One region of the Mesobacillus sp. genome, then DNA from elsewhere that is predicted to be linked to it. Evidence: riboswitches for the same ligand, from Rfam matches in the RefSeq annotation. Region 1 holds a riboswitch; each other region holds the start of a gene.
The links. Region 1 has a riboswitch for S-adenosylmethionine ahead of AC3EBE_RS10560 (LLM class flavin-dependent oxidoreductase). Riboswitches for the same ligand answer to the same signal wherever they lie in the genome.
Positions count from the first base shown of each region.

Region 1 (3,276 bases):
ACAAATTCACACCTAGTGATGCTGCTGTCTGGCGACTGGATATACTCCTGGATCAGGGTTACACCGTCTACCGGTTCTTCGAATGAAGCCCCTCCCACATATGACTTCAAGCCTTCAATCGACTGGAATAGCTGTACGCCGAGCCCCTTGCCTGCCCGGTTATGCTTCGTTATAAAAGGTTTTCCCTCGAAATCCCTGGCTGCTTCAAGCAGGTGTTCCTTCCCGACTGCCGCTATTGTCTTTGGCGTTTTTACACCATGCTTGTTTAGTTCAAGGTATTGTTTTACCTTGCTCACTTCAAGCTCAAGGGCCCTCGTTCCGTTGAATACTTTCCTGCCGTGGCTTTCCAGCCAGGCTAGTACTTGTGATGCATACTCTGGTGCAAAACGATGCCCCCTTGTATGGGAAGATGCACTCATCCTGCTGTAAAAGATGCCTTCTGGCGGCTCTGCTGTTAAATCCAATGTTCCCTGATCAAGATGCCATTCTTCAAACGGGACATTCAATTCCTCAAGTCTTTTTGTCAGATGAATGGTCCATTCGCTATTTTCATGAATTATATATACTTTGCTCATAGTTTCATCTCCTTTTTATTAGGCTCTGTTATACAAAGCTGTTGATTTTCGTTCCAGGCGCTTCGCTTTCCTCGGGGCGTGCGCTGAGCCTCCTCGGCGCTTCGCTTCTGCGGGGTAAAATGGCCCCTTCTTTTCGGGCCATTTCTACCTAGGTCTCACCTGCCCGCTTATCCCGAAGGAGTCTGCGCGCCTGGAACGAAGAGCAACAGGATTATAATTCAACATTGGTATATTACAGAGCCTTTTATTAAAAAAACTTAAACGGCCAGGCTTTTTCTTTTTTCCTCAACAAGCGGCATGACTTGTTTTGCGAACCGCTCCATTTCCTCAAGCTGAGGAGAGAATTGCAGAAGCAGCAGACCAAGTCCAGCTTCCTCATACTGTAAAATCTCTTCAGCAATCTGGTCTGGTGTTCCAATTAAATTTGGCCTCAATCCGCGATTGGAAACGGAGTAATCCTGAAGCTGGATCTGCTGTTCCAGCTGGGATTTGCTTGTGAAATCTTTAAAACCGGCATATGCACTGGATTCCTTCACATCCGTAATTCTTGCGAGTTCAGCCTGTGCCTCTTCCTCGGTATCCCTGCAAATGACGTAAGCTGCCATCCCGAACTCTGACAGCTCAGGATTCTCGGTTTTTGCTCTCCGAGATTTCATATCGGAAATCTTTCTTTCAATCTCTTCCACAGTGCCGCCATGCATCACATATGCATCACATTTTTCCACAATCGTCTGTTTGCCTTTCTCGCTTTCGCCACCGGCATACAAAATTGGATTAGGCCGCTGGACTGGTTTTGGATATAGCTTAGTATCTTTCAGCTGATAGAAATTTCCGTCAAAAGAAAAACTAGGTTCGCTCCAAAGCCCTTTCAGGACATCGATGAACTCCCTTGTTCTGTCATAACGCTCGTCATGCTCTGTGAAGATTCCGCCATACTGTCGGGCTTCCTCTTCTCACCATGCTGAAACGACATTCAGGGTAAATCGTCCATTACTGATTTGATCAATATTTGCTGCCATTTTGGCAGTGATTGCAGGATTGTGAAATCCCGGACGCACTGCTGCCATGATTTCTATCTTCTCAGTTACCGATGCCAGTGCCGCTGCAGTAGTCCAGGCTTCGAGCGAATCATGCTCCGGCCCTTTGATATCATTCAAGTAAAGCTCTGCTATTAAAGTTGTTGAATATCCCCAACGCTCTGCAGCCTGGATCAATTCCTTGTTATACTCGAACGTAGCCGGCATTTGTTCATCCTCAACATTTCTTAACCATCCACCGAAAATCGGCAGCCAAAAACCATACTTCATCCTAATCTCTCCTCCGCTGCTTAACATTAACTCTACTATACCAACCTGTTAAGTTGGCATTATGGATAAAAAATTTAACACTTAAAACTGTCAGAACAACTCGTTTTCCTTTTTACAAGTTGGATTGTTCTAATGCACCGTCTGGTACAATATTCCGCTTTTCAAATTTGAATCTTTCAAAAGTACAATCCTGAAAAAGCCTCCGATAAAACAAAAACTCCCTTCATAAAGAAGAGAGTTCAATAAGCACTCTCTTCTCATCTTTCAGACAATAATGTCCGCAGGAATTGGCACAGTATTCGTAAAGAACCTGTTGCCGAGGTTTCGCAGGGCCTATCCCTCCACCTCTCTTGATAAGAAGAAAATCATATAAAGTTTTAGTTCACTAAAGTGATAATATTCTAAATTAATATAAAAGTCAATTCGTTTACCGAAATATTTTTTTATTTTGTTTGGGCAAGCAAAAACTGATCTACACGCTGAGCTGCCTCTGTCAGGCGTTCAGACGGCTGCACCATTGCGATTCGGACATAGCCCTCTCCCTGTTTGCCAAAAGCATCACCTGGCACAACAGCGACTCCCTCCTCCTCAATCAGCTTGAATGCAAACTCTCGTGACTTCCACCCCGCAGGAATCTTTGCCCAGACAAACATAGTTGCCGGTGATTTAGCAACCTGCCAGCCGCTGTCCCTCAAACCATTGATCAAGGTATCCCGCCTTAGTTCATATTGATTCACCTGGTCCTGCAGGAAAGAGAAATCTGAAGTCAGCGCCGTCACTGCTGCTTTCTGGATCGGCAGAAAAATCCCGTAATCGATATGTGATTTGAAGGATGCGAGACAGCTTATGACTTCTGGATTCCCTACCACATATCCAATCCGGCAGCCTGCCATATTAAATGTTTTTGAGAGCGAGTTGAATTCCACGCCCACTTCCTTCGCACCAGGAACCGACATGAAGCTAATTTGCGGGTTATTGTCAAAAATCAGCTCTGAATAGGCAAAATCATGGACAACCAGGATATTATGCAGCTTTGCAAACTGCACAACCTCCTCGAAAAAGCTTCTATCCGCCAGCGCTGTGACAGGGTTTCCCGGGTAGCTTAATATCATCATTTTCGCTTTCGCCAATACATCTGCAGGAACTTCATCAAGCTTGGGCAGAAATTTGTTCTCCGCCAGCAACGGCATTGGATGAATCATCCCTCCCGCGATATTCACGCTAGCTTCATAGATTGGATAACCCGGATCAGGTACAAGCACATAATCCCCTGGATCGATGATTGCAGTAGCCAGATGAGCAAGTCCATCCTGCGATCCCATTAGCTGCAGCACTTCATTTTGATCATTCAGTTCTACTCCATAGCGCTCCCGGTAAAAATAAGCCACTGCCTC
Region 1 is NZ_JBYNSB010000027.1:34,606-37,881, reverse strand. Features, by position in the region: gene AC3EBE_RS10565 (ATP-grasp domain-containing protein) at 1-575, opposite strand, end outside; partial or broken gene AC3EBE_RS10560 (LLM class flavin-dependent oxidoreductase) at 833-1,882, opposite strand; SAM riboswitch class I at 2,137-2,242, opposite strand; gene AC3EBE_RS10555 (LL-diaminopimelate aminotransferase) at 2,326-3,276, opposite strand, start outside.

Region 2 (3,276 bases), on a different contig from region 1:
TGTAAAATCAGAACTGTTGCAGTATACGCCAGCAATAGGCCCGAACTGGCTTATGATTGGTTCAAGAAAAAAATCTATGCCGCCGCTGACGATGTAAACCGGAATCCCTTCATTCTTAGCGAAACCAAGGAATTCCTGAAATCCCGGGCGGATTCTTGCTTTCTCGACTGCAAACCGGATGATATCTTCCTTAAGGCTCACAGGCAGGAGTGCAAACATCCTGCCAACGCCTTCTCTGATGGAGATGCTTCGATCGAGCACCCTATCCTTCAGTTCCTCCCATCCCCGAGGAGCAAATTGATCCATTATCGCTATAATGTTATCCTTCTCGGTAACTGTTCCGTCAAAATCGCAAAATATCACTGGTTTGCTCATTTCGCGACCGCCTCGGCAGTACCCCACAGCTTGATCGCTGTACGCAATTCTTCGTGCTCAAGTGCTCCTTCTTCAAGTGTCCTGCCCTGCAGCACCGTATCAATTGCCTGTCTGAAGGCCCTTCCTCCACCCTGGGCACCGCCTGGATGTCCATGGACACCGCCGCCGGCATTGATGATTGATTCAATTCCAAAATCTTTTACTAAAAGCGGGACCATCCCAGGATGTATGCCAGCTGATGGTACTGGGAATGTCTTTTTAAAGCTATCTTCTGCAGTTAAAGCTTGTGCAATTGAAATAGCCTGCTGTTTTTCCAGTGCTACACTGCCATATGGCGAAGGGAATAAGGAGAAATCTGCTCCTGCATAGCGAACGAGCTTGCCAAGCAGCAGCGAATGGGAAAACCCGTAATCCGCTGATGAAGTGGATGCACCACTTACTGCAGGATGTGCCATGATTGGCAGCGGAATCTCCTCATCCTCAGCCAGTTCCTGAAGTACATCCAAGCCGTAGGCAAACACATTGAACAGCAATGCATCGGCGCCAAGTTCAGCAGCCTTCCTCGCCTTGTCTCTAAGCTGTGATGTCCGGCCAGTCAAGTTGGCCGCGTATAATGTCCTATGGCCAGTAGTTTCATAGACTTCATTTAAAGCCTGCTTTCCAAGCACGATTCTCTTTTCGAAAGGCGTAAGTTCGTTTTCGAATAGAATCTCATCGTCCTTAATCAGATCCACTCCGCCCAAACTTTGTTCTTTAAGCTGTTTTAGCAGGAAGTCAAAATCACGGCCGATGACACCTTTGAAAATGCTCATCAACAGGGGCCGGTCATGCACATCCAGTTTGTTGCGAATACCATCAACTCCGAATTTAGGACCTGGAAATGAAGTTTTCAGTTCATCGCCAAAATTCAGGTCCACGAGCTTCACCTTTCCGTCCAGTGAGAGCTTGCCGAAAACTGTTGTTAAAATGGCAGGCAGATCGGGTGAAAAATTAAGCGCTGGATATGCGATCTTAATCGTCGCTACCGTTTCTGAATTATGATCAACTCCGGTTCCTTCGACAGATACGACTCTTCCCTTATGTTTTTTCAGCTGTTTCTGGTCCAGCTCAGGTAAATCGGTCCATGACCCTACCGTCAATCCCAGGGCGATTCCCTCTGCTTTTTTTTCTGGATTATGCTTTGCATCATGGACGATATAAGTTGCAGTAATTTCACTCATGAAGTTCAATCTCCTTCCATAGCATTCATTCACTGGTCAAAATTTGAATAAAAAAAACCTCTTCGAAAAGAAGAGGTTAGATAAACAAACTAACATCTCCTTATCTATCAGCTTCCGCTGCAAGAATTAGCACCGTGCCCAGCAAATATGCTGGATCGGTTGCCGGGCTTCATCGGGCTCGTCCCTCCGCCTGCTCTTGATAAGAAAATAATTTAATTGAGTTATTTAATTGGTTTAATTGGTTAAAGTAATTTTACTAATTAGTATTATGTCAGGTTCATAAATCATTGTCAATATTTTTTTTGAAAATTTCCAAGCTTTCAATTCTGCTGACAGCTTCTGAAAGCCGTTCTTCTGACGTGAGCAATCCTACCCTTACAAAGCCTTCTCCAAATTCGCCAAACCCGATCCCTGGTGCTACGGCAATGTGAGCCTTCTCCAGCAAAAAGTCAGCAAACTCAACAGAAGTAAACGGCTCTGGGACCTTCAGCCATGCAAAAAAAGATCCTTTTGGAGCCGTGACCTCCCAGCCGATCTTGTTCAAACCGTCAATTAAGACATTCCTTCGCGATTCGTATCGTTCATTCAATTCGGCGACACAGTCCTGAGGACCGAGCAGTGCCGTTGCGGCAGCCTCCTGTACAGCACCAAACAGGCTTACATACATGTGGTCCTGAAGCAGGTTGATAGCGGATATCACACTCTTATTTCCTGCAGCAAACCCTACGCGCCAGCCTGCCATATTGTAAGTTTTAGATAAAGTATAGATTTCAATGCCGATATCCTTCGCACCTTCTGCCTGCAAGAAGCTATATGGGCGTTTCCCGTCGAACCCGATACCGCCGTATGCAAAGTCGTGAACAACACAGATTTCATTCGCCTTTGCAAGCTTGATTGTTTCCAGGAAAAAGGCCTCGTCTGCAACTGCTCCTGTAGGATTATTAGGATAGTTTAGGAACATCAGCTTTGCATTGTGAATATCTTCTTGTGCAAGCTCAGAGTAATCCGGCAGGAAGCTGTTCTCTTCTCTTAACGGCATGGTAACCATTTTTGCCTTTGCCAGCTCTACACCTGACCAATAATCAGGATAGCCAGGATCAGGAACGAGTATCGTCTCCCCTGGATTCAGCAGGCATTGGGGAATTTCAACAAGGCCAGCCTTCCCGCCAAATAGAATAGCAATCTCTTCTTCAGGATCCAGTTCGACATCATATTCTCTTTTATAAAACTCAGCTGCCGCTACCTTCAAGGATTGCATTCCCCTGAACGGCGAATACTTATGGTTCAATGGATTCTCAGCAGCTTCCTTCAGTTTATTCACGATATGTCCGGGAGTGGGCTGGTCAGGGTTACCCTGGCCAAGGTTAATCACGTCTGCCCCCTGTTCTGTGTATCTCCCTACTTTTTGTACGAGAGAAGCAAAGAATTGCTTGGGCAGGCTTTTCAGTAATTCTGACTGTTGAAACTCCATATTTTCTCACCTGCTTGGTATTAAGTTATAAATATTTGAAAATTTTAATTTGAAATTCTAGTCACAAATGATATAACGTAAATAGTAACTTGTAAAGAAATAATTTTCAGATATCTATGGCGGTGATACGTGATGAAATTTAAAATAGCCTGTCTGCAAATGGACATTGCTTTTGGAAATGCTGCAGAAAACTATAAAGCTGCTGCTGGG
Region 2 is NZ_JBYNSB010000034.1:43,132-46,407, reverse strand. Features, by position in the region: gene AC3EBE_RS13445 (2-hydroxy-3-keto-5-methylthiopentenyl-1-phosphate phosphatase) at 1-375, opposite strand, end outside; gene mtnW (2,3-diketo-5-methylthiopentyl-1-phosphate enolase) at 372-1,595, opposite strand; SAM riboswitch class I at 1,693-1,801, opposite strand; gene AC3EBE_RS13435 (aminotransferase class I/II-fold pyridoxal phosphate-dependent enzyme) at 1,873-3,066, opposite strand; gene AC3EBE_RS13430 (carbon-nitrogen family hydrolase) at 3,199-3,276, shown strand, end outside.
Region 2: another riboswitch for S-adenosylmethionine. It lies ahead of mtnW (2,3-diketo-5-methylthiopentyl-1-phosphate enolase); the one in region 1 lies ahead of AC3EBE_RS10560 (LLM class flavin-dependent oxidoreductase).

Region 3 (3,276 bases), on a different contig from region 1:
TCGTACCGGTTGCTTCGTTAATGTGATCCACTTCTTCATCGTTTTTACCGATAACAGAGATGTCTTCTGTTGAGTAGCCTTGTCTTTTCAGGTCCTCAACAGCCTGGATTGCCTCACGCTCATTATCGTATACTCCAACTAGATGTTTTTCATGTTCATAATACATATTAAAAGCCTCCTTTAGACGAGTAGTCCCTTTAAAGATACCCGTCTGAAGGAGGCGTAAACATAATGTCGAACAGTTTTCAAGTGCTATTTTATTTATTTTACAGAGGCTTCCAAAGCTGACTCAAATTGGGCAATAATATCCTCTGCATGCTCGATCCCGACAGAAATCCGCACTACTTCATAGGTGATTCCAAGTTCTGCCTGAGCCTCCGGCGGAAGAGCACGATGAGACGTTTTCAGCGGATGGGACACTGTTGTTTCCACTCCAGCAAGGGTCGGAACAATCTTCACCCAGCCAAGCGATTTGAAAAATAAATCCGTATCCACATTTTGTCCCAGTTCAATCGTGACGATGGCGCCAAATCCTTTTTCCCCTTTTTCAAAAGGATAATAGACCCTGGCAACCTTGTCATTTGCACGAAGCTTTTCGGCGAGCAATCTGGCATTCTCGGACTGTGCCTTCATCCTTAGTGCAAGTGTCTTCAAGCCGCGGCACGTCAGCCATGCCTCAAAAGGACTGAGGTTGGCTCCAAGGTTCACGATCCTCGACCGCGCCTCAGCAATCAGGTCCTTCCGGCCGACGACGACACCTGCAGTCACATCACTATGGCCGCCGATATACTTCGTGGCGCTGTGGACGACAAGGTCAGCCCCCAGCAGGAACGGTTTAAGATGGAGAGGAGTCGCAAAGGTATTGTCAACAAGAACAGCAAGCTTGTGTTTCTTTGCAACCGAAATGACCTCTTCAAGATCTTCAACCCGCAGCAAAGGGTTCGTGATCGATTCCGTGTATAGCAGCTTCGTATTTTCCTTGATTGCAGCTTCTACTTTCTGCAAATCAGTGAAAGGAACAAATGTTGTTTCGATGCCGAAGTTGTGCAGCTCTGATTTTAACAGATGAAAGCTGCCGCCATACAAATCGGCCGCGGCAACGATATGGTCACCGTTCTTTGCGACTGCCAGCACGCCTGCAAGGATGGCGGCCAGACCCGAAGATGCCGCTGCCCCGTCCGGTGCCTGCTCAAGCGCCGCTACAGACTGGCCCAGTTCGTCTGTATTCGGATTGCCGACACGTGAATAAAGATAATTGCCTTCTCCCTGGTAAAAGCCCTCCAGTTCATCGAGATTGTTAAACGTAAATGCGGAAGTTTGATAGATCGGCGTTGCCTTGCTTTTGATGCCATCTGTTTTTTTATGCAATGAATGAACTACTTCTGTCTCGAACTTGCCTGCCAATTTGTCCACCTGCTTTGTATGATTTGTAAAAAAGAAAAACCTCTTCCAATAAGAAGAGGCTTTAGCGCTTGGCTATCCTCTCTCATCTTCAGACGTTGACTCTTCAGGAATTAGCACCTTTCCCCTTTACAGGAAGGTTGCCGGGCTTCACAGGGCCTGTCCCTCTGCCGCTCTGGATAAGAGTATATTTTTCTCTCTTCATTACGGGCATTTTTTAAAACAGCCATAAGAAAAGAGTCCTATTAATAGCTGAAGTATATCAACTAAAAAGGACTCTCGTCAATTGATTGTTCTGGTGCGAATCAGTCTTCAGAAGGCTCGCTGTCAAGCAGATCCCATGGCGTGATGACACCGATTGGCGTGCCGTGGCGGTCGCCTGTTTCGGTGATGATGACTGCCTGCAGCTTCTTCCCTCTCGTATGGTAGCGTTCAAAAAGTTCCTCGATTTCATAGAGCGAGGTTTCCTCTTTGACGAAGGTAACAAAGTAGTTTTTCCCTTTCGTCAGAAGGTCCTTGATCCGGACATCTTCAAAATGAATAACTTCACTTGAAAAATGCTTGGCCATCCACTGGATGATTTCTGTCGAAGTTAGCAGTGCGACATATTTATCATCCTTGTCATAAACCGGGAATCTCGTGAAATCAAACTTGTTGATTACCTTCAGCACATCTTTCAGATACGCATCTTCATAATAGTAGAATACCGGGCTTGTTGCGATTGAAAGGGCCGTTTGCGGCTTTTCAAATTCGCGGCAGATTTCCTCAATCTGTTCAACGACCTCGATATGCGGTTCCGCGATATAGAAATCCGCATTCACCCGCTCATGGACAATCGCATTGCGCAGCTTCGCAAACTGGTGCAGCTCACTTTTATATTTGCGGATTAATGAATGATTCTTATAGCCTGAGTACAGGAGCTCAACAAACGCATCGCTGTCGGTTTCCTTCACCATTTCCCTTAAAGCTTTATGGATTCGGTTAAAAGCGGTCTCAAACCGTCCCGATTGCTCCTTATGGTTCACCTCATGCTCCTGGCTTGAGTTTTCTGCGTCCTGCTTGCTATTTGGGTTACTCTTTTGTTGGCCGCTTTGATTTTGTTTGGAAGGAACTGATTCCCTGTTATCCCGCTTCCCATTCGCATCTTGTACATTAGCACTCTTCCGCTTATTGTCCTTATTATTGCTTTGATTTTTGTTTCCATTGTTGTTTTTGTTCTCGGTTTTGTTGGGGTGTCCGCTATTATTTTTTTCTGATGCAATTTTTGTGCTGCTGTTTTTGCGGCTTCCGTTTTGCTCTCCGGTTCCGCTATTTTTGGATTGGCCGGTATTTCGCTTAGCGTTTTGCTGTGACTTGTCATCTGCAGACTTAGTCTCGTTGGTTTGATTAGCCTGCTTGGTGACTGCTTTTGTCCCGGCAGTTTCCGCCTTCGGATTTGAAGTTTCCTTGATTTTTTTCATCTTAGGATTCTGCTTCGCCTTTTCAGCGCTCTGTTGAGTGATATTTTCTGATTGCAGCGGTTTTCTTTTCTTCCGCTGCCCAGATTCCTGCTGCCTAGTATTTGATCTATATTTAACTTGAGTATCGTTAGCCAAAATGGTCCCTCCGGTTTTCTGTAGAATCTTTCTCTCCTCAATACCCAAATATGCCTATTTTCTAATCCTGGTTATATAATCTAAAAATATACAGAAAACTCGCCGATTGGCAAGCCCTTAAAGGCGAAGACAGAGGCGAAGTTGCACTTATGCGTTAGGAAAATATAAATTGGCTGTTTTCGCAAAGATTGTTTCCTTCATAAATATTGAATTTAGATCCTGTTGATTGGAGTGGAAGGCGCGTAGACTCCTCCGAAAATGCTAACGCATTTCCATCGTG
Region 3 is NZ_JBYNSB010000012.1:94,731-98,006, forward strand. Features, by position in the region: gene AC3EBE_RS03115 (general stress protein) at 1-166, opposite strand, end outside; gene AC3EBE_RS03120 (trans-sulfuration enzyme family protein) at 262-1,404, opposite strand; SAM riboswitch class I at 1,484-1,587, opposite strand; gene AC3EBE_RS03125 (CBS domain-containing protein) at 1,707-2,996, opposite strand.
Region 3: another riboswitch for S-adenosylmethionine. It lies ahead of AC3EBE_RS03120 (trans-sulfuration enzyme family protein); the one in region 1 lies ahead of AC3EBE_RS10560 (LLM class flavin-dependent oxidoreductase).